DNA from 3 places in the Cupriavidus sp. H39 genome. Region 3 is predicted to be linked to each of the others. Evidence: predicted binding sites of a transcription regulator. Region 3 holds the regulator's gene; each other region holds the start of a gene.
What was found. Region 3 encodes FNR, which switches genes on or off when oxygen is low (the NO sensors DNR and NnrR bind a similar motif). Its sites were predicted from a motif close to TTGATNNNNATCAA; they were not measured.
Positions count from the first base shown of each region.

Region 1: ACOCMH_RS10295 (universal stress protein) is a predicted target of FNR. The motif match lies at 3,908-3,921, and genes of this name have one in related genera.
Region 2: hemN (oxygen-independent coproporphyrinogen III oxidase) is a predicted target of FNR. The motif match lies at 3,253-3,266, and genes of this name have one in related genera.

Region 1 covers NZ_CP189846.1:2,185,258-2,192,899, reverse strand. Annotated here, with positions in the region: gene ACOCMH_RS10315 (ArsI/CadI family heavy metal resistance metalloenzyme) at 64-546, opposite strand; gene ACOCMH_RS10310 (ArsR/SmtB family transcription factor) at 543-878, opposite strand; gene ACOCMH_RS10305 (phosphoribosyltransferase) at 986-2,314, opposite strand; gene ACOCMH_RS10300 (zinc-dependent alcohol dehydrogenase family protein) at 2,334-3,347, opposite strand; gene ACOCMH_RS10295 (universal stress protein) at 3,374-3,829, opposite strand; gene ACOCMH_RS10290 (VOC family protein) at 4,010-4,384, opposite strand; gene ACOCMH_RS10285 (isochorismatase family cysteine hydrolase) at 4,446-5,060, opposite strand; gene ACOCMH_RS10280 (VOC family protein) at 5,079-5,486, opposite strand; gene ACOCMH_RS10275 (helix-turn-helix transcriptional regulator) at 5,559-5,999, opposite strand; gene ACOCMH_RS10270 (Bug family tripartite tricarboxylate transporter substrate binding protein) at 6,189-7,190, opposite strand; gene ACOCMH_RS10265 (MipA/OmpV family protein) at 7,364-7,642, opposite strand, start outside.
Region 2 covers NZ_CP189848.1:101,681-109,322, forward strand. Annotated here, with positions in the region: gene ACOCMH_RS15995 (MipA/OmpV family protein) at 1-22, opposite strand, end outside; tRNA gene ACOCMH_RS16000 (tRNA-Arg) at 185-260, opposite strand; gene ACOCMH_RS16005 (c-type cytochrome) at 725-1,633, shown strand; gene hemN (oxygen-independent coproporphyrinogen III oxidase) at 1,720-3,177, opposite strand; gene ACOCMH_RS16015 (ABC transporter substrate-binding protein) at 3,388-4,515, shown strand; gene ACOCMH_RS16020 (UvrD-helicase domain-containing protein) at 4,538-6,643, opposite strand; gene ACOCMH_RS16025 (glycine zipper 2TM domain-containing protein) at 6,930-7,157, shown strand; glycine riboswitch at 7,233-7,319, shown strand; glycine riboswitch at 7,341-7,465, shown strand; gene gcvT (glycine cleavage system aminomethyltransferase GcvT) at 7,561-7,642, shown strand, end outside.
Region 3 covers NZ_CP189848.1:2,382,722-2,390,363, reverse strand. Annotated here, with positions in the region: gene ccoP (cytochrome-c oxidase, cbb3-type subunit III) at 1-495, shown strand, start outside; gene ccoG (cytochrome c oxidase accessory protein CcoG) at 545-2,017, shown strand; gene ACOCMH_RS26425 (hypothetical protein) at 2,060-2,269, shown strand; gene ACOCMH_RS26420 (hypothetical protein) at 2,266-2,511, shown strand; gene fnr (fumarate/nitrate reduction transcriptional regulator Fnr) at 2,579-3,304, opposite strand; gene ACOCMH_RS26410 (sulfite exporter TauE/SafE family protein) at 3,382-4,140, shown strand; gene scpB (SMC-Scp complex subunit ScpB) at 4,728-5,585, shown strand; gene rluB (23S rRNA pseudouridine(2605) synthase RluB) at 5,591-7,480, shown strand.

The DNA of each region.
Region 1 (7,642 bases), on a different replicon from region 3:
AGTGGGCCGAATTGCCGGTGCAGGGAAGAGGACGTGGCAGGGCTTTCCGCTTATGGCGCGCCCTCAGCAGCAAGACGGCGTGGAATTGACCGCGACGCCGATCGGCTTGCCCTTCGGCGCACGGGGCGCGCAACAGGCCGATGGCTGGCCTTCTGCTTCGATCCTTCGGGATTCTCCGTACACGGGCACGTCGCCCAGGGTGTGGAAGTGCTCCCACGCAATGCCCTGCGGGTCCGTCAGCCAGTACTTGTCGCTACGCGCATAGCAGCAGGTGGTTTCGCCCTCATCCTGCAGCTCCATGTCAGCGGCTTCGGCGCGCTGCTTCAACTCAGCCAGTTCTTCGGCGTCGTCCGTCTGAAAGCCGAGGTGGTCAACGCCGGTTTCCGCACCCCGCGCCGAGATGGCGAAGTTCACGCGCGGATCCTCCAGCATCCACTTCGCATAGTCGTCTTTCACCAACGACGGTTCGGCGGCGAAGAGCGCCGAGTAGTAACGGATGCTGGCAGACAGGTCGGCGACGCTGACGTGAACGTGGAAGCGCTTCATGATTTGGGCTCCAGGGCGACGGAACAGGTGGAGACAGGGGAGCACGGATTGCCGCCGCAGCAGTTGTCCGTGAGGTAACCGAGCAAGGCGTTCATGGTCTCGAAACGTGCCATGTAGATGATCGAGCGACCGTCCTGGCGGCTGGACAGCAAGCCAGCGCGGTGCAGCTCTTTCAGATGGAACGATAACGATGACGCCGGCATTTCCATCAGTTCGGCAATCCGGCCGGCCGGCATTCCGGCGGGACCGGCCTGCACCAGCATCCGGAAGACGGAGAGGCGTATTGCATGGGCGAGCGCGGCAAGCGCTTCAAGGGCGTGGTTCGTTTCCATGTTTCGAAGATATTCGAAACATGGAAACCTGTAAAGTGAAGTTTCTGTGACGATTGGTATACCAGGCGCTGGCGATGCCTCTCGACGCCGTCCGGGATAACCGCGGGTTACCGTGCCGCTTCGTGAGCCGGGTAGGGGCGCGATGGCTTCACCAGGTACTGTTCGAACCAGGCCGCCGCGAGTGTCGCAACTTCCTCCAGGGCCTTGCGGTCATCAAATCCGCATCCGCTGGCGTGCACGAACGACAGTTGCCGAGGACAGTGCATTGGCGCGAAGGCCTGATAGTGAAGCCGGACGCTTTCCGGGTTGCCGCTTGCGCACATCAGCAAGGTGGGTGTGTCCAGCCTCTGCAGAAAGGCGCTGCCGGTCAGGTCGATTCGCCCTGCCACGCAGGCGACCGCACCCGGTCGTGCCGGGTGGTCCGCCGCCACGCGCAAGGCAGCCGCGGCAGCGGTGCCAGCACTGAACAAGCCAGCCGGCAGGCTTGCGAACGGCGTGCTGGCGCGCAGGAAGCTCAGGATCCGGGCCAATCTTTTCGTGAGCTCATCGACCTCTGAATCCGGCGCGTCGTCGACACGGCGGTCGGGCTGGAGGTCTACCAGCATCGTGGCGAAGCCTCTTGTCCGCAGCTTGCGTGCCAGGTAATGGCTACGGGCGGCGCGTCGTTGGGCGCCACCGGCATGCACCATGACCGCGACACCGACGGGATTGGGACCGCATTCCAGCATGGCCCGCAGAGGCGTCGCCCAGTAGGGAATCAGCATTGCCTGGGTCAGCGATGGCACGCTCGCCGCCGCACCCGGGCCGGCGGGGCCTGGAGCCTGCGCCGACGTCATCCCAGTCAACGCGCGGACGCGGTCATCGCTGACCAGCTGGAACTCGTGATAGTAGTGCGCAAGGCTTGCGATGTGATCCGGCGTGTCCAGGCACAGGACTTCATCGGCCAGCGCGCGTACCTGGTCCAGCCCGGCCCGGGTGGCGATCGGCACGGCGCAAATGAGCCGGGCAGGGCGCTGCTTGCGAAGGCGGGCGAGCGCGGCATACATCGTCGCGCCGCTCACCAGGCCGTCATCGACAACGATCACCACGCGGCCGGCAGGGTCCGCCGGTTTGCGAACCGGCGTATAGACTGCGCGCTGCCTGCAAAGCTGGTCGAAATGGATACCGCGCAGGCCGCCACCGGTGCTGCAGGCATCGGTTTCGTTCGTGCGCCATGTCTTGCCAGTATCGTCCAGCGCCACGCCGGCAGCGATCCGGCGTGCCATCACCAGGTCGAAGTCAGCACCCAAGGCGTCGGCCACCACGCGCCCGACCGGCACGCCGCCGCACGGTAGCGCCAGGACCAGCGCACCCGTGCCCTGATAGGCGCGTAACGCCGAGGCGAGTTCCGCGCCGGCATGCTCTCGAGACTGGAAGCGGGACTGGTATCGGCTCATCGCAATGCCTGGCGGCGATCTATGAAAGGATTCTCAGGACGGCGGCACCGGCAAGGCGGCCTTCGCGCAGGTCGGCCAGTGCCTCGTTGGCTTGCTCCAGCGGATAGACGGTGGTGTGCGTCACCAGTGTGGTTCGCGCGGCAATATCCATGAGCGCGCGGCCGTCCTCGCGCGTGAGGTTGGCGACCGAGCACAGGCGCCTTTCTTCCCAGAGCAACCGGTAAGGCATGCTTGGCACGTCGCTCATGTGAATCCCGCCGCAGACCACGACGCCGCCCTTGTCCACGGCGCGCAGCGCTTTGGGAATCAGTGTCCCGACCGGGGCAAAGATCAGCGCCGCGTCCAGCGGAACGGGTGACTCCAGGTCGCTCGAACCGGCCCAGCAAGCACCGGTCTGATAGGCGAGTTGCTGGGCGCCAGTATCGCCTGTGCGGGTGAAGGCGTAGATTTCGCGTCCTTGCGCCACCGCGATCTGCGTCACCAGGTGCGCGGCGGCGCCGAACCCGTATATGCCGATACGGCGTGCATGACTGGCAGCGCCCGCCATCCGCAGCGTGCGATAGCCGATCAGGCCGGCGCAAAGCAGTGGCGCGGCGTGCTCGTCATCGTAGCCGGACGGGAGCCGGAAACAGAAGGCGCCGTCGGCAACGGCAAACTCGGCGTAGCCGCCATCGCGGGTATAGCCCGTGAACAGCGGCGCGCCGCAAAGATTCTCGCGATGCCTCAGGCAGTAGCGGCAAGCGCCGCAGGCATGTCCAAGCCATGGCACGCCTACGCGGTCGCCGGGCCTGAGGTCGGTGACCCCCGTGCCGCACGCGTCCACCCGGCCGACGATCTCATGACCCGGTATGAGTGCCGGCTTGGGCCGGCGCAGGTCACCGTCGACGATATGCAAGTCGGTCCGGCATACGCCGCAGGCCGTTACGGCAATGCGGACTTCGCCGGGGCCGGGGTCTGGAACGGGCACCTCACGAAGGCGCAGCGGCAAGCCTGCGCCCTCGAAGACCATCGCTCGCATGGTTGCGTGGGGCATGGCGTGTTGTGCCGGGCCGGGCCGGGCTAGCCTTCGATCTCGCTACGGACCAGCAGCACGGGCTTGTTCGTTTTGGCGAGCACGCCTTCCGACACGCTGCCCATCAGCAGGCGCCGTACGCCGCGGCGGCCGTGCGTGCCAAGCACGATCAGGTCCGCGTTCCAGGCATCGGCGTCAGCAACAATGGTTGACGAGATCTTGCCCGGCCCCACCGGCTTTTCGTCCAGTTGCACCAGATTCCGCACGCCCGCCTCGCTGAGCCTGGCAGAAGCCGCATCCAGCGCCTTTTTGCCATGCGTGATGAGACTGTCCACCAGTTCCTTGGGGTTGAAGTAACTGGCCTCGAAGAAGACATCGCTGTCGTCCACCACGAACAAGGCCTTGACCTCGGCGCCGGTTGCCTTGGCGATGATGACGGCCTGGCTGAGGGCGAGGTCCGACGAACGGCTGCCATCGACGGCGAGCAGGATGCGCTGGTACATGATGAGTCTCCTGGCGAAAGGGTGGAATCCACGTGGCGATGCGCTGCCTTCAGGGTAGATGCCCGCGTGGGTACGCGTTTGATGTGCATCAATCCGACGCCGCGGCGCAGGCGCCGCCTTGATTCCAACCAGGAGCGGGGTGATGGCAACCAGACTCTGGTCCCGCTTTCAAAGGAAGGGTCACGACCCCGGTGCGTGACAGACCACCTCGATATTGTGCCCGTCAGGACCAATGACGAACGCCGCATAGTAGTTCGCGTGGTAGTGCGGCCGCAGACCCGGTCCACCATGGTCCCTGGCGCCCGCTGACAGCGCTGCGCGATAGAACGCGTCTACCTGCTGCCGGGTCTCGGCGGTAAACGCCAGGTGCAGATGCGCAGGCTTCTCTCCGGTCTCGAACAGGCACAACGATGCCTTGCCCTGCGCGCTCAGCTCGACACCGTAGGCCGGCGGTCCCTCCGCCACGATGGCTACGCCGAGCGGTTCCAGCGCCTTGAGGAAGAACGCCTTGCTCGCTGCATAGTCGCTGACGCCGAATTTGACGTGGTCAAACATGGGTTCTCCCGAAGCGGGGTATGCCTGCGTTGTCCCTCGGCTGTGGAAAGCCCGGCAACGGTCAGGCGAGTAGTGACAAGGCATCGGCGAGCGACAGCACCGTCGTGCGGGATTCGAACGCCGTTGAAAACAGATGGTCGTGCACAACCTGGTCTGGGTCGTAGCAGCAATCCCTGACCGTGAACAAGCGGAAGTCCGCATCACTCGCATACGCCACCGATGACAACACCACGCCGGTCGACGCAATGCCCGCCAGGATCAGCGTATCGATACCCCGCGCGGACAGCCGCAGCTGCAGGTCGGTACCAAAGAACACACTCGCGCGATGCGCGATGATCAGTGGTTCAGTGTCCCGCCGACCAAGCTCGGGCGAGACCTGGTCGTCGGTGAACAGGCCCAGTTGCTTGATGCCTTGCCCGTTCCGGTTCAGCGGGCTCACTTCCGGATAGCCCGGGCTGAAGTGGATCTTGGCGAAATAGACGCCGACGCCCACGGCCCGCGCGGCGTCACAGAGCTTGCGGGTATTGGACAGCAAGGTGGGCGCGACCGATGGAAACAAGGCGAGGATGTCGGTCTGGTAGTGCATGACCACCAGGGCGGTTTGCGCGGGGACGATTGCCGGAATCTGCATGGTCAGGGATGCATGGTCAGGGATTCGTGATGCCCGTAGGGGCATGAGTCTGGCTTCAACGCATTACAGCTGCTGGATCCGGAGCATATTGCCGGCCGGATCGCGCACGCCGAAATCGCGTACGCCATAGGGCTGGTCGGTCGGCTCCTGGACGATCTCGGCGTCGCACTGCTGCAGCCGCTGGAAGACGGCGTCGAGGTCGTTCGCGCCAAGCAGCAGCATGGCGAAGGTGCCCTTGGCCATCATCTCGGCGATGGTGCGCTTTTCTGCGTCGGTGACGCCGGGCGTGGCGTTCGGTGGGTACAGGACCAGCGAGGTCCCGGGCTTGCCCTTCGGGCCGACGGTGACCCAACGGTTGCCGCCGAAGGCGACGTCCTTGCGGACTTCGAAGTCGAGCGCGTCCCGGTAGAACGCGAGCGAGGCTTCCGGATCGGTGTGGGGAAGGAAAGTCGAGTGGATGGTGATGTCCATGAGCGGTCTCCGAAATTGGAAAAGCAGCGGTGGCGGCCGTCGCCGCGCTGGTCCCGAACCATGGAACGCAGTCTAGGCTGAGGCTTTCTCCGGTGCTTCTTGATTCCTGATCGGTCGCGTCACCTGCTTTGCGATGCAGGACGGCATGCCCTCGGCCGCGCGCGCATGATCGCGGCGGTAAACGCTTGGCGCGACCCCGACCAGCTCAGTGAACCGGGTGCTGAAGGTGCCCAGCGATGAACAACCGACCTCGAAGCAAGCCTCGGTGACGCTCAGGTCGCCGCGGCGCAGTAGCGCCATGGCGCGTTCGATGCGCCGTGTCATCAGGTACGAATAGACCGACTCGCCATAGGCCAGCCGGAACTGCCGGCTGAGGTGGCCCGCCGACATATGGACGCCCCGGGCGAGCGCCTCGACGTCCAGTGGCTGGGCGTAGTCGCGGTCAATGCGGTCGCGCACGCGGCGCAGGCGGGCCAGGTCACGGAGGATGGTGTCATGGGCGGCGGCGGTCATCGACGTATCCTGCCATGACCGCGGGGCATGTTCAACCGGGTGCCGCTCGCCCCGGATGACCAGTGTGGCGAACCGGCGCGTGGAGCCTCGCGGCAAGCCGCGAATCTGTGCCATCTACCGCATAGCCCACGTCGCACCAGTGCTTGCTGACCCACCCCGCCACGGGCGCCGGGGTGGCAAGCCGCTGCCTTAGTCCAGCGTAATCTTCCCCGCCTTGACGATCTCCGCATACCGCTTGGTATCGCGCTCGATCAGCTTGCGGAACTCTTCGGATGTTCCGCCTACCGGTACAAAGCCCAGCTCGGTCAGCTTCTTCGTGACTTCCGGGCTGCGCGTGGCCGCGGCGATTTCCTTTGCCATGCGCGCGACGATCGGTTGCGGCGTGCCGGCCGGTGCCAGCAGGCCAGTCCATGAACTCATGACGAAGCCGGGTAATCCGGCTTCTTCCATGGTCGGGATATTGGGCTCGCCCGGCCAGCGTTTGGCGGAAGCCACGGCCAGCACGTTGATCTTGCCGGACTTGACGTGCGGCATCGGCACCAGCAGCGGGTCGAACGCCACCGAGACTTCGCCTGACACCAGTGCGGGCAGGATCGGCGCACTGCCGTTGTAGGGCACGTGGGTCAGCTTGAGCTTGGTTTCCATCGCCAGGCGCTCGCCGGTCAGGTGCGCGGAACTGCCGACGCCGCTGGAGCCGAAGGTCAGCGTGTCGGGATGCTTCTTGCCGTAGTCGACCAGTTCGGCCAGGGTCCGGACCGGCAGCTTCTTGCTGGCGAACAGGAACAGCGGCAGTTCGGCCATTTCCGCCACTGGTACCAGGTCTGCGGGCTTGTAGCTGAGCTTCGAATACAGCGACATGTTGGCGCTGTAGGCGGCCAGCACCGAGACGAAAGTGTAGCCGTCCGGCGCCGAGCGCGCGGCCACGCCGACACCCAGGGTGCTATTGGCACCAGGCTTGTTCTCGATGATGATGGGCTGGCCCAGCCGTTGCGAGACCTGCTCGAACACGACCCGCGAGACCGTGTCGGTGGAACCGCCCGGGGTGTAGGGCACGATCACCTTGATCGGCTTGGCCGGCCATGCGTCGGCGGCATGGGCAGCGGGGGCGGTGTGGGCGGCGGCCAGGCCAGCGACGGCGATGGCAATGGAACGCGCGCTGCGCGCGACGCGATGCTTGATGCTGGACTTCAACTACGTCTCCTTCTTTGGCATGCTTGGCAATCCCCTTGCGGGGCCTGCGGCCGGAGATCCGGCCGGCCAAATTATGCGGGACGCAGTCGGCACGGTAACGCGCCAACACGGCTGAATCCCGGGCGCCGGCCATCCAATGTGCGATAGCCGAACCAGGCTGGCCGCGACGAGCTTCAGAATTCGTAGTTGACCGACAGGTCGAACACCGCGTTGGTCCGCTTGCGCGTGATGGGGCTGTCGGCGGCATCCCCCGCCAGCTGTGAAACCGCCACGTCCGAGCTGGCAAACCAGTGTTTGGCGAAGTACCACACCGAGGTTACGCCGAACCCGTACGACTTGATGCCGCCGCTGGCGTGGTACTGCGGCCGGCCGGCGCGCGCCTGCGCGGCGCTGACGCCGTACCAGGCGTTCATGTAGCGCGAGTCGGCCAGCGTGACGGTGGGTCCGGCGAA
Region 2 (7,642 bases), 1.3 Mb from region 3:
GGATGTTCTTTGGAATCGCCATGACTCTCGGCGGAACGGCGCCGGTGACGCGCCAGACTCGGTGGAGTGTGTGAATCTATCAGCACCGTCGAGCGGCACCGCCAAACGCGTGCTGAAAGTTTTCATCGCGCGAATTAAGGCTTCCCCGCCGGGGCGGTCGTTGCATGGCACATCGGAGGAAATTTGGCGCGCCCGGCTGGGATCGAACCAGCAACCCCTGCCTTCGGAGGGCAGTACTCTATCCATTGAGCTACGGGCGCGCGGGACGGTTTTGCAACCGGTTTTGCGGGTACAGCGGTTGCGGCGGGCGAATGCCGCCGCAGGAAAGTCGCATAGGATACCGCTTTTGCCGGGCGCCGTCCATGCGGGGCCGCCACGGGCGTCAGGGAACGTCTCGCAACCGCCGCTTTTTGGCACTGGCAGGGGGGCTTTGGCGCTATAATCACGAGCTATTTGCGTCAAATCGTGCCCGTCGCGCCGCCGGCGCAACGAGTCGACCGGGGTCAAATCCGCGCGGCTGGTTGTGGGCGACAATCGGGCCCCGGCCCGGGAGACAGTCCGAGGTACGCAAATGGCAACAGACCCAAGTCAGGCAAGGGCCGCAGGGGAGCGCGGGCGGTCCGGATGGGGCCGGATAGTGGTCAGCGAAAGGCCACGCCAGGGCCAGAAAAAGCAAGCCGAGCGTAAGCGGCCAGAAGGTTTCCTGCAAAACTGAGAGTTCTGTATGAGCGACGTCCACAACGAACACCCCGAACACGAGTCTCCCATCAAAACCCCGAAGCAGTTGATCGCAGTCGTGATCGCGGCGTTCCTGGTGCCGATCATCGTGATCATCCTGCTGGTCAACTTCGTCGGACACGGCTCGACCGAAAGCGCCGGCGCGGTCACCACCGCCGAAGCCGTCAACGACCGCATCAAGCCGGTCGCCTCGCTCGAAATCAAGGATCCGAACGCGCCGCGCGTGTTCAAGACCGGCGAACAGGTCTACAAGGAAATCTGCGCCGCCTGCCACGCCACCGGCGCGGCGGGTGCGCCCAAGTACGGTAACGCCGGCGACTGGTCCGCGCGCATCGGCCAGGGCTTCGAAGGCCTGATGAAGTCGGTGCTCCATGGCAAGGGCGCGATGCCGCCGCGCGCCGGCAGCACCCCGGACGACTACACCGATTACGAACTGTCCCGCGCCGTGGTCTACATGGCCGACGCCGGTGGTGCCAAGTTCCCCGAGCCGGCTGCCCCGGCCGCTGCCGCACCCGCCACCGCCGCAGCCTCTGAAGCCGCCGCGCCGGCTGCTGCGGCGGCGCCGGCCCCTGCCGCTGCGGCTGCTCCGGCCGCCGCTGCCGCCCCGGCACCCGCAGCGGCTGCCGCCGCACCGGCCGCGCCTGCAGCGGCCTCGGCCGAAGTGGGCAAGAAGGTCTACGAGCAAGTCTGCGCCGCCTGCCACGCCGCCGGCGTGGCCGGTGCGCCCAAGTTCGGCGACAAGGCCGCCTGGGCCCCGCGCCTGAAGGAAGGCATGGATGCGGTCCACAACTTTGCGCTCAAGGGCAAGGGCGTGATGCCGCCCAAGGGCGGCTATGCCGGCCCCGACGCCGATGTGATCGCCGCCTCGGACTACATGGCCAACGCCGCCAAGTAAGCCGGCTCCCGTCGCAAGAAAACCGCGCATTTTGCGCGGTTTTTTTTCGTGCTCGTGTCAGCCGTGTCCGGGCGGATCGTTGCGCGTTACACCACGCGCGAGTAGCGCGGCACGATGCGGATCGGCTGGGCGCCGTCGTTGGCGGCACGGGCACCGTTGTCGAGCGGCCGCGCGGCGTCGTCGCGCAGGTAGCGGTCGAACACCATCGCCACGCGGCGCACCAGCAGCCGGCCCAGCGGCGTCACGGTAATGCGGCCGGGCTCGCAGCGCACCAGCCCGTCCGCGGACAGGCGGCCCAGCTCGGCCAGCTCCGCGGCGAAGGTCAGGTTGAAATCGATGCCGTGCCGCGCCTCGATGCCGGCAAGGTCGAGCACGCCATGGCACATCAGGTCGCCGATGATCTCGCGCCGCAAGTGGTCGTCGGCCGTCATCGCCAGGCCGCGCGCCAGCGGCAGGCGGCCCTGGTCGAGCGCGCCGTAGTAGTCGTCGAGCGTGCGCGCGTTCTGCACGTAGCGTCCGGCGATCGCGCCGATCGCCGAGATGCCGAGCCCCACCTGGTCGTAGCCGGCGTGCGTCGAATAGCCCTGGAAGTTGCGCTGCAGCCGGCCCTCGCGCTGGGCCACGGCGAGGTCGTCGTCGGGCAGCGCGAAATGGTCCATGCCGATATAGACATAGCCCTCGGCGGTCAGCCTCTCGATGGTCGAGACCAGGATGTCGAGCTTCTCGCCGGCCGGCGGCAACGCCGTTTCGTCGATACGGCGCTGGGGCTTGAACACATGCGGCAGGTGGGCGTAGCTGTAGACCGAAAGCCGGTGGGGTCGCAGCGCCAGCACCTGGTCGATGGTGCGGCCAAAGCGCGCCGCGGTCTGGTGCGGCAGGCCGTAGATCAGGTCCAGGCTGACCGAGCGGAAGCCCAGCGCGCGCGCGGCATCGACCACGGCGCGGGTCTCCTCGAACGGCTGGATGCGGTGGATGGCCTGCTGCACCTCGGGGTCGAAATCCTGCACGCCCAGGCTGACGCGGTTGAAGCCCAGTTCGGCCAGCAGCGCCATGCGGTCCTGGTCGACGCGGCGCGGGTCGATCTCGATCGAGTGCTCGCCCTCGGCCGCCAGCGTGAAGTGCGTGTTCAGCAAGGCCATCACCCGGCGCATTTCTTCCGGGTTCAGGAAGGTCGGCGTGCCGCCGCCCCAGTGCGACTGGAGCACCTGCCGGCGCGTGCCCAGGCGCCCGGCCACCAGCGCCATCTCGCGGCCCAGGTAGGTGACGTAGCGCGCGCTGCGGCCGTGGTCGCGGGTGATGATCTTGTTGCAGCCGCAGTAGTAGCAGATGTTCTCGCAGAACGGGATATGCAGGTACAGCGACAACGGCGCCGGCGCGTCGGCGCGGCAGGCGTCCAGCGCATCGTGGTACAGCGACAGGTCGGGACCGTTGTGGAACCGGTCCGCGGTCGGGTAGGAGGTATAGCGCGGACCGTTGCCGTCGATGCGCCCGGCCAGCGCGCGGAAGTCGGAGAGGGCGCCGCGGTCGAGCGCGGGGGGAGTCATGGCAGACGGGTTCATGGGGGCGCGGGGGAATGGGTGTGTGACACGTCATCGTAGGACCGTGCCGGCGCCAGGGGCTTGACCGCCGTCAAGCGGGAGCCGGGGCCGCTAGTATCGCGCCCCGCCAACCTGCGCGCGTGCGTCACATTGGCGTCACGGGTGACGGGTACGCTGCGCGCCACCGCGCCCGCGCAATCCCTCCCTTTCCTGGCCATGTCACTTTCCCGCCGATCCCCAACGCCCGCGCCGTACCCAGTGCTGCGCGGCCAACTGCCGGCACCCGCCGGCCGGCGCCGGCTGCTTGCCGCGACCGGCATGGCGCTGGCCCTGCCTGCGCTTCCCGCCCTGGCGCAGGCGCCGCGCACGGTGGTGGTCGGGCATCTGCTCGACCGCAACGGCGCGCAATCCGACCTGGCGCGTGACTACCTGGCCGGCGCCAAGGTCATGTTCGATGCCGTCAACGCCGGCGGCGGCCCGGTGCGCATCCTGCATGTCGTGCGCGATGCGGATCCGGATCTGCGCCGCGCGCTGGCGCAGGCGGTGTCGCTCGCCGATACCGAGCATGCCGGGCTGCTGTTCGGCCCCGGCGACCGCTTGCTGCCCGCACTGGCGTCATCCGCCGAACTGGCCCGGCGCGGCATGCAGATCGTGGCGCCGCTGTCGGGGCTGGCGCTGGCCGCCGACAATGTCTGGTTCACGCGGGCCGACTACCAGGCTGAACTCGACGCCGCCGCGCAGCAGTTGCGTGGCTACGGACTGACGCGCCTCGCGCTGGCCGTGGCACCGGTTTTTGCCGTCTCGTCGCTGGCCCGGCTGGAGGCGCAGGCCGGCACCCGCGCGGTGCTGCTGGAAGGCACCGGCGCAGCCGCGGCCCGGCGCATTGCGGCGACGCGTCCGGGCGCGGTGATCGTCGCCGGCGACACCCTGGCCTATGCCGAACTGGGCCGGGAGCTGGCGGCCCAGGGTTGGTACGGGTTCCTGGTCGGCCTGTCCTCGGTCAGCGCCAATGCCGCGCGCGAGATCCTGGGCCGCGGCTACGCCGGCGGCCTGGTGCTGACCCAGGTGGCGCCGGGCCCGCAGCAGGCCACGTTGCGGGTGGTGAAGGAACACGTGGCGCGCATGAAGCAGTACCTCGACGAGCCGCCGTCGCCGGCGACGCTGGCCGGCTATATCGGCGCCGCCTGGCTGGCGCGGGCCCTGCAGGGGGTGCGCGCGGGCGGCCCGGCCGAACTGCGGCGGGCGCTGCAGGGGCGCTTCGACGTGGGTGACTTCACCCTCGACTTCACGCGCGGGCAGCGCGGCTCGCAGTACGTCACGCTGGCCGTGTCAGGCGCGAAGTAGCGTTCGACCGCGCCGGAACGGCTCAGCCTGCGACTGCCTTGCCGCCATTGCCGAGCAGCGCCTTGAGCGCGCCGAGGCGGTCCTTGGGGCTCATCGCCGGAGTCGCGTCGACCGGCGCGGGTGCCTCTTCCAGCTTCATCTCGCCGATAAAGCGCGACGGCTGGCACGAATAGGTTTCTCGCGCGCGCTTGCGCTTTTTGCACCAGCTGACATGCAGGCTGCGCTGCGCGCGCGTAATGCCCACGTACATCAGGCGCCGTTCTTCCTCGATCTTTTCGTCGCTCATGTCCTCGTCCTCGCGGCAGTGGGGCAGGATGCCCTCTTCCACGCCGACCAGGAACACATGCGGATACTCCAGCCCCTTGGACGCATGCAGCGTGGACAGCCGCACCGCGTCGGGATCTTCCTCGCGGCCTTCGAGCATGCTCATCAGCGCCACGGTCTGCGTCAGTTCGAGCAGGTTCTTGCCTTCGCTGCCGAACCCGTCGGCAGTGTCGAAGCCGGTGGCTGCCTCGCCCTCCGTCCCCTCGGGCTTGGTGCCCTTGCGCTTGAGCCAGTCGAGGAATTCCAGGGTATTGGTCCAGCGCGACTGCGCCTGCCGTTCGTCAAAACTGTCGTACAGGTAGGCCTCGTAGTGGATGCCTGCCATCAGGTCGTCGAGCACCTCGGTGGCCGGGTCCTTCGCGGCACGGTCGGCCAGCCGCACCATCGATTCGCAGAACACGCGCAGCGGTTCGAGCTGGCGCGGCTGCAGCTTGCCCTCGATGCCGCCCATCATGGCCGCCTCGAACAGCGACACCTTGGCCTGGCCGGCAAACGTGCCCAGCACTTCCAGCGTGGTGTTGCCGACGCCGCGGCGCGGCGTGGTGATGGCGCGGATAAAGGCGGGATCGTCGTCGGGATTGGCGATCAGGCGCAGATAGGCGCAGATGTCCTTGATCTCGGCCTTGTCGAAGAAGCTCTGGCCGCCCGACAGCACGTAGGGGATGCGCTCGCGCCGCAGGATCTGCTCGAACAGCCGCGCCTGGTGGTTGCCGCGGTACAGGATGGCGTAGTCGCGGAACTGCGCGCGGCGCTCGAACTTGTGCGCGGACAGGCGGAACACTACCGACTCGGCCTCGTGCTCCTCGTCGTTCATCGGGTGGATGGCGATCGGGTCGCCCATGCCGTGCTCGCTCCACAGCTTCTTGTCGAACAGCTTGGGATTGTTAGCGATGACGGCGTTGGCCGCTTCCAGGATGCGCACGGTGGAGCGGTAGTTCTGCTCCAGCTTGATCACCTTCAGGTCCGGGAAGTCGGTCTGCAGCCCGCGCAGGTTGTCCAGCGTGGCGCCGCGCCAGCCGTAGATGGCCTGGTCGTCGTCGCCCACCGCGGTGAACGCCGGCGCGCGCAGGTGCGAGCCGCCCGCGAGCAGCTTGAGCAGCTGGTACTGGCAGGCGTTGGTGTCCTGGTATTCGTCGACCAGGAAGTAGCGCAGGCGGTTCTGCCACTTGAGCCGGACCGCTTCATTGCGCGCGAACAGCTCCGCGGGCAGGCGGATCAGGTCGTCGAAATCCACGGCCTGGTACGCGTTCAGCGTGGCGACGTAGTTGCGGTAGACCAGCGCGGCCTGGTGTTCGTCGGCATTACCGGAGACCGCGGCCTGCGCGATCGCGGCCTCGGGGTCGACCATGCCGTTCTTCCACAGCGAGATCGTGCTTTGCACGCCGCGGATCAGCTTCTTGTCGGTGGTGCCCAGCTGTTCCTGGATCAGGCCGAAGCAGTCGTCCGAATCCATGATCGAAAACTGCGGCTTCAGGCCGACGTGCTCGGCTTCCATGCGCAGGATCTGCACGCCCAGCGAATGGAAGGTACAGACCGTCAGCTGCCTGAGCGGGATGCGCTTGCCCTCGCGCGTGGTCTTGCCCTCCATCAGCTTGGCGATGCGCTCCTGCATTTCCTTGGCCGCCTTGTTGGTAAACGTGACGGCGGCGATATGGCGCGGCTCGAAGCCCTTGTCCTCGATCAGATGCGCGATCTTCTGCGTGATCACCCGGGTCTTGCCGGAGCCCGCGCCGGCCAGCACCAGGCAAGGCCCGTCCAGGTAGCGGACGGCTTCGGATTGGGCGGGGTTCAGGCCATGGGTCATGCGGGAAGGCGCTTTGGGGGCGGCAAGGGATTCGATCGGAAAGGGCGGCGAGGCAGGCGGGGCGCGCCGCATCCCGTCAACAGGACCGGCGGCAAAGCTGCCGATGTTAACACGCACGCGGTGGCAGGTCAGTCAGCGTAATCCGCGTGCGCAGGGCTGTTTGTGTCACCGGCGTAACACTTCGTAAAGCCCGGAGCCGATTGCGCAATACGACGCTCTAACAAGTGTGTCCCTCGGCCTGTCGGAGGACTTGGGCATGCATAAATCATCACATCGGAGCCAAACCATGAAATCCCTGCAAGCTTTGACCAAGGTGACCCTGATCGGCATGACGGTCGCGGCCTTTGCCGGTTGCGCGGACATGACCCCGAAGCAGCGTAATACCGCCATTGGCGCGGGTGCCGGCGCCGTCGGCGGCGCCGTCCTTACGGACGGCAGCGCGCTGGGTACGCTGGGAGGCGCCGCGGTGGGCGGCGTCATCGGCAACGTGGTCACCGACGACAAGAAGAAGTAAATCCGGCCACGCAGCACCGGGTACGGCAGGCTCCGGCGGTGGTTTGACAAAGGCCGGGGCCTCCCGTACATTGCGCGCATCCGACCGGGAGAGCGCGCAGAACTGCGCCGCCGAAGGGGTATCACCCGAAAACTCTCAGGCACCACGGACCGGTCGGATCGGCATGCAACATGCACACGATGCATGCCGCACTCTGGAGAGCGGCACCCGCCATTCGTGGCGAGCGTGCCCACCGAAGGGGCGCGCGAGGATGGGATCGACCCGGTCCGCCTCGTAATCTCTCAGGTATCGAGGACAGAGGGGTCATCCGCTGCAGCGGATTGCCTGGCATCACGGCCAGGTGATCGTTGCGGCGGATGACCCTTTTTTGTTTTCGCCAACCGAGACTGCCCCCGAGGATCCCATGACGCTCCAGGCCACGCCCCTCAACGCTATCCACCGCGCCCTCGGCGCCCGCATGGTCGACTTCGGCGGCTGGGACATGC
Region 3 (7,642 bases):
TACTGTGCGCAGTGCCATGGCTCGGACGCGCGTGGCAGCCGGGGTTTCCCCAACCTGACCGATGGCGACTGGTTGTACGGCGGCGAGCCGGAGACCATCCGCCAGACCATCACCAAGGGCCGCAACGGCGTGATGCCGCCGTTCGGTGCATCCATCGATGCCAAGCAGGCGGGCGATGTGGCGCAGTATGTGCGTTCGCTGTCCGGGCTGTCGTCGGATCCGATCCGCGCCTCGCGTGGCGAAGGCACGTTCAAGACCACCTGCGTGGCCTGCCATGGCTCTGGCGGCAAGGGCAACCAGGCCCTCGGTGCGCCGAACCTGTCGGACAATGTCTGGCTCTATGGCAGCTCGGAAGCCAGCATCGTGGAAGCGATCCTGAAGGGCCACAACAACCATATGCCGGCACACGAGGAGATCCTGACGCCTGAACGCATCCGCATGCTGACGGCTTATGTGTGGGGGTTGTCCAATACCGGAGGCGGAGCCGGGCAATGATCGACGACTCATCTGAGCGGGCGCTGGTGGCTCGCGGGAGAACCTGCCCATGAACGCCCCCGGCACCGAAGAAGTGGCCCGGGCGGCCGACCTGCAGCGGTCGGCCGCTGTGCCGGGCGAGACCTCGGACGAAACGCTTTACGAGGTCCGCCGCAAGATTTATCCGCGCTCGGTGACGGGCGCGTTCTCCAGCTGGCGGGTCTGGCTGGTGATCCTGACCCAGCTGATCTACTACGGCACGCCCTGGCTCCAGTGGAATGCACGCCAGGCCGTGCTGTTTGACCTTGGCGAACGCAAGTTCTATATCTTCGGGCTGGTGCTGTGGCCGCAGGACGTCATCTACCTGGCCGTGCTGCTGGTCATCTCCGCGCTGGCGCTGTTCCTGTTCACGGCGATCGCGGGGCGGCTGTTCTGCGGCTACGCCTGCCCGCAAACGGTCTATACCGAGATCTTCATGTGGATCGAGCGGCGGATCGAGGGCGACCGCATCGCCCGCATCCGCCTCGACGGCGATCCGTGGAGTCTGCGCAAATTTCGCATCAAGGCCACCAAGCACTTCCTGTGGGTGCTGATTGCACTCTGGACCGGCTTCACATTCATCGGCTACTTCGCGCCGATCCGCGAACTGGGCGGCGAGGTGATGGCCCTGTCGCTGGGACCCTGGCAAGCGTTCTGGATGCTGTTCTATGCGTTTGCCACGTGGGGCAACGCAGGCTTCATGCGCGAGCAGGTGTGCAAGTACATGTGTCCTTACGCGCGTTTCCAGAGCGTGATGGTGGATCGCGACACCTATGTCGTCACCTACGACGTTGGCCGTGGCGAGCCGCGCGGCAGCCGCTCGCGCAAGACCGACCATCACCAGGCCGGGCTGGGCGATTGCGTCAACTGCAGCATCTGCGTGCAGGTGTGTCCGACCGGCATCGACATCCGCGATGGCCTGCAGTACGAATGCATTGGCTGCGGCGCCTGCATCGACGCCTGCAACCAGGTCATGGACAAGATGGACTACCCGCGGGGGCTGATCCGGTACACCTCGGAAAACGCAATGCGCAAGGCTCTTTCCGCGGCGGCATCGCGCAAGCGCCTGTTGCGTCCGCGCGTGATCATCTACTCGGTGGTCTGGGTGGCGCTACTGGCGGGCTTCATGGCCTCAATCGTGCTGCGCACGCCGCTGAAGGTCGACATCATCCGCGACCGCGGCGCGCTGGGGCGGGAGGTGGAAGGGCGCTGGATCGAGAACGTCTATCGCCTGCAGTTGATCAACACCACCGAAGCGCCAATGCAGATCCGCGTGCGCGCCGACAGCGATGAACTGAAGGGCGTGACAGTCGAATACGACAAGCAGGCCGAATCGCTGGCGCCGACGTCCAACCGGTTGCTGCCGATCCGCGTCCGCGTGCCGATCGAGGCCGCCACACAGGGCACGCACAAGATTAACGTAACAGTAACGAGCGCAGGCACGGAGCAGGGGCATGCCGAAATCCGGCAATCCACCAGTTTTATCGTGCCGCGCGATTTGTGAAGCTGGGGACTCGGACGTAGTCGCCAAGATGAAGGGGGCAAGATGAGTCGGCAAGGCAATCCGTGGTGGAAGGAACCGTGGCCGTGGCTGCTGATGAGTGGTCCGCTGGCAGCCATGGTGGCGTGCGGCGTGACGATCTGGCTGGCGTCGGCGCACCCCGACATGCCGGTGCAGGGCGCGACGCGGCATGGCCTGGTGGTGGAGAAGGGTGAAGCTGTGCCGCCCAGGGCCGCGGCAGCGAGGCAGCCATGAGGTTGCGCTGGCTGATGTGGGTGTTGTGGCCGGGCTTTCTGATGGCCGGCCTGGCGACGGCAACGGTTTTTTCCGTTGTCGATCCGGGTGACCTGAAATTCTTCGGCCATCCGATCGAATCGTCGCGCGAGTCGGTCTATACCGTTGGCTTCCTGCTGGCGTGGGTGTTCTGCGCCTTGTCCAGCGGGCTGACGCTATACACCATGCCGACGCGGCTCGCCGATACCGACGAGCTGGAATAGGAAGGCAATAGAACAGGGGCCACCGCGTTGCCGGCGCCGCAGGCCGGCGCGGCAACGCCGCGGTGCTTTAGCAGCTGCGGCTGTAGAGTTGCTTGATGCCTTCCATGTCCACCAGCTTGACATGCCGCTGGCGGATCTGGATCAGCCCGGCCTCGGCAAAACGCGAGAACAGCCGGCTGACGGTCTCGAGCTTCAGCCCGAGGTAGCTGCCGATCTCTTCGCGGCTCATGCGCATCACGAACTCGGAGGCCGAATAACCGCGCGCCGACAGGCGCTCCGACAGATTGATCAGGAAGGCGGCCAGGCGTTCCTCGGCGCGCATGGAGCCGAGCGTGACCAGCATCAGCTGGTCGTGCGTGATTTCCTTGCCCATCAAGCGCAGGAACTGCTGCTGCAGCGAAGGCAAGTCGGCCGACAGCGATTGCAGATCGTTCATGCGCACCACGCATACTTCGGTATCTTCCAGCGCGGTCGCATCGGACGCATGCTGCATCTCGCCCAAGCCGTCGAGGCCGACGATTTCGCCGGGCAGGTGGAACCCGGTAATCTGCGAACGTCCGTCTTCAGTGGTGACATGCGTCTTCAGCGTACCGAAGCGGATGGCATAGACCGCAGTGAGCGGATCGCCCATGCGGTAGAGGGTTTCCCCCTTGTGCACGCGGATGCGTTCCTGCACCAGCGTGTCGATCTTGACGAGGTCTTGCTGCGACATGCCAACCGGAAGGCACAGCTGTCCCATTGCACAGGTGGAGCAGCGGGGCGACATCTCGGTAATGGGAATGGAGGTGAGCAATTGGAACCTGCAAGAAATGGCAGCGGGGCACGATATGGACATTTTACCGTGCGATGTGATCCGGCAGGGAGACAGAATTGACATTCGGAGTATTGATCAGCGTTTTTCTGCTAGCGCTGCTAGGCGGGGTGCACTGCGCCGCCATGTGCGGCGGCGTGGCGCTGGCCGTGGAGCAGCGGCGCGGCACGGCGGCCCCCCTCAGCCTGGTGCGCAACCGGACTGCCTGGCTTGGCGAGTTATTGGTGATGCACCTTGGCAGGATTTCTACCTATATGCTGCTTGGCGCCGCGCTCGGCGCCGCCGGCGCCACGGCCTGGAAGCAGGACTATCTGCCGTTGCAGCGCTGGCTCTTTGGTGCTGGCAGCCTGATGCTGCTGTGGTCCGGCTGGCGCCTGCTGCGTGGCAGCACCTTTACCGTGAACTGGCTCGAGCGGCTGGCGGCGCACGCCGGCGCTGCCCTGGCCGGCCGGCTCGGTGGCCTTGCCGGCGCGATGCCGGCCTTCGTGCGGGCGCGCGGCGGACTGGCGCGGCGTTATGGCGTGGGCCTGGCATGGGGGCTGGTGCCGTGCGGCATGGTTTACGGCGCGCTGACGCTGGCGCTGCTGGCGGGCAATGCCGGCTCCGGCGCGTTGGTCATGGGCGTATTCGGGCTCGGCACGTTGCCGAACCTGCTGGTGCTGTCCGGGCTGTCGGGCTATCTCAGGCTGTGGTCCAGACGTCCTGGCGTGCGCCTGGGCGCGGGCCTTGCCGTGATGGCGTTCGGTGGCCTTGGCATTGCGCGAGCGGTGCTGCTGCCACATTCGCTGGCGGAACAGGGCTTTTGCCTGGTGTTTTGACGCCGCGCGGTCCGTCGTGCGGCGTTGGCGCCGCGCGCAAACAGGATGATGGTTGCAGGCGGAGGCGGGAATGCCATACAATCGCCAACATTGCGGTATCGCGCGGAGTCAGACAGGCTGCGGTAAGCAGCGGCGAGCAGCGCCTGGCGGCCTTCATACCCGAAGGCGTGCTTGGGACGCGGGAAGCGGAAGGCTTTCAATGGTCGCCAGTCCCCGCGGTCCATCCGGTTCAAAAGATCTGGTTCAAAAGTCCGGTTGGCACTGCGGCGTGGTAGATGCCGGCCTTGCTCCCGATACCCGTATTTTCTTGCGTCCGAGGCGTTCAGTTCGCCGACCGCGATGTCCGTTTGTGCGGATAAGCGACGCAAGAGGTTCGCTGGCCGGTCCATGACGGCATGCGGACGATCTCCTGCCGGAACGACCCGGCAACTCGATGCAAAGAAAGGGAAGTGCACGGCTTGGGTACAGCAGGTATCCGGCTCGCTGCGCAATGAGATGGCGGTGGCTTTGGCACCGCTGTATCCAAAATCTCCGGTGCCCCGGATCCGTCCGGGAGCAGGTGCAAAGACAGGCTGCACACCATCAACATGAATACCCAAGAGGCGAAGATCGTCCTCGAGACGGCGCTGATCTGCGCGCAGGAACCGTTGCGCGTCAACGATCTGCGCCGCCTGTTCGATGATGACGTCGGCGCAGACACCATCCGCGTACTGCTGGACGAACTGCGCCAGGACTGGCGTCCGCGCGGCGTGGAGCTGGTGGCGCTGGCCAGCGGCTGGCGGTTCCAGAGCCGGCCCGAAATGCGGGAATACCTCGACCGCCTGAATCCGGAAAAGCCGCCAAAATACTCGCGCGCCGTGATGGAGACCCTGGCGATCATTGCCTACCGCCAGCCGGTGACTCGTGGCGATATCGAGGAAATCCGCGGCGTGACCGTCAGTACGGAAGTGATCAAGAAGCTCGAGGACCGCAGCTGGATCGAGGTGATTGGCCACCGCGACGTGCCGGGCCGCCCGGCGCTGTATGCCACCACCAAGGCGTTCCTGGACGACCTCGGGCTGCGCACGCTCGACGAGCTGCCCCCGCTGGAAGACGCCCAGGCGCAGGCGCAGGCCGCCTTGCTGGAGCAACAGGCAATCAATTTCGAAGACCTGGCGGCGCACAAGCCGGCCAGCGCCGACGAGGAAGCCTTTGCAGAGCCGGCCTCCCCGGCCGACACATCGGCAACGGGCGAGGCGGCATCCTGGCAGGAAGGCGAAGCCGCCGCGCTCGCAGACAGCGCCAATGGCTTTGATGCGCAGCCGCTGCCGCCGGCGGCTGCCGAGACGGGTTCGGGCGATGCCACCGAACCGGCTGCACCCCCTCCGGACGGGGCGCGGGACCAACCGTCACATGACGGCACCCCGCCGCACCCGAGCGAGCACGACGAGCGCGTGCCGAACTGAATAACATGCAACATCCGATAGTGAATATCTTGTCTGATTCCGTTGACCAAGACGCCCGCCATGCGGGCGCATCCGCCGACACCGGCGCCGCAGAACCCGGATCGGGCAGCGACGCCGCGCCCCGCCGCAAGGGGCTGCGCCGCGGGCTGAGGAACCTGGTGGCCTCGCGCCGTCAGGCGAACCAGGACCGTGCCGAGGGCGCCGAAGGCGTCGGCGCAGGCGGCCAGGGCGATGCCGGCGAGCCGGGTGCAGCCCAGGCCGCGGGCGCCGGACGCGGCGGCCAGCGTGGCCGCGGCAAGCGCAAGACGGGCCCGGGCGAAGGCGGGCAGGGCAGCCAGGGCGGCAGCAAGGCAGACAAGATCGACCGCGCGGCCCGGGCCGAAGGCGCCGACAAGCCGGAGCAGCCTGGCCGCAAGCGCAAGCCGGGGCCGCGCAGCGGCAAGCCGGCGACTTCCGGCGACGCCCAGGGCGCCGGCGCGCGCCAGCAGGGCCGGCGCAAGGAGGGCGGCAAGCCGCAGGCACCCCGCAAGGGCCCGGCCGGCGCCGACAAGACCGCGGCAGGCAGCGAAGACCTGTTCCGCTTCGTCATCTCCGAGCAATACGACAGTGAAGACACGGTCATCCCGCGCACCAAGGCCAAGCCTGTGCGCGAGTTGTCCGCCGATGACGATGCGCCCAAGCTGCACAAGGTGCTGGCCGAGGGCGGCCTCGGTTCGCGCCGCGAGATGGAGGAGCTGATCCTGCAGGGCCGCGTCTCGGTCAATGGGCTGCCGGCTCATATCGGCCAGCGCATTCTGCCGGCCGACCAGGTCCGCGTGAACGGCAAGCTGATACACCGCAAGGTGTCAAGCAAGCCGCCGCGCGTGCTGCTGTATCACAAGCCCTCCGGTGAAATCGTCAGCCAGTCCGATCCGGAAGGCCGTCCGACCGTGTTCGACAACCTGCCGCGCATCAAGACCGGCAAGTGGGTCGCGGTGGGCCGCCTGGACTTCAACACCGAAGGCTTGCTGATTTTCACCACCTCGGGCGACATTGCCAACCGGTTCATGCATCCCCGCTACGGCGTCGAGCGCGAATACGCGGTGCGCACGCTGGGCGAGTTGGCCGAAGCCGACCGCCAGCGCCTGCTGCACGGCATCAAGCTGGATGACGGCGAGGCCAACTTCCTGCGTATTGCCGACGGTGGCGGCGAAGGCGCCAATCATTGGTACCACGTGGCCCTGACCGAAGGGCGCAACCGGGAGGTGCGGCGCATGTTCGAGGCGGTCGGACTGACCGTGTCGCGCCTGATTCGCACCCGCTACGGCCAGTTCCTGCTGCCGCGGGGTCTCAAGCGCGGCCGCTGGCAGGAAGTGGAGCCGAATGATGTCAAGGCGCTGATGACCAGCGTCGGCCTGAAGGTGCCCGGCAAGGGCGAGCAGGCGCCCAAGGGCGCCACCAAGGTGGGCGGGCGCAAGCAGCGCACCGAGGCGGCGATCGCCGGCATGCCGATGCCCACGGGCATGGACGGCCTGCCGCGCGTCGACCAGGGCGGTACCCGCGGCGGCGGCGGCCGCAGCAGCCAGCCCGATCCGATGAAGACGTCGATGGGCTATATCAGCCATGGGCCGACGCTGCTGACCTCGCATGCCGCCAACCTGGGCGGCGGGCGCGGCACCGGCGCGCGTCAGGGGCGTGGCGGCGGTACGGGCATGGGCGGCATGGGTGGCATGGGTGGCATGGGTGGCATGGGTGGCGCCAGGGGCCAGGCCGGCCAAGGGCAGGGCAAGGCCCGCCGCGGCGGTGGCGAGGCCAATGGCAACGTGATGCCGAAGCCGGCAAAAGCAGGCGGCAACCGCTCGCCGCGAGGCGGTGGCGGCGGCAATCGCGGGGGCAACCGCGGCGGCAACCGGTAAGCGCTGCTGGCGGCGCACGCGGGCAGAACGCCCGCTGCCGCCGCGTTCAGTCCGTGGTAATGTCTTGCTTTTGCCTTTTCGACATAATCCGCGTATAATTCAAGTCTATTCAAAAAGCCATCCTCGTCCGAGGATGGGCGAATGATGGGCATTGCGCCCATT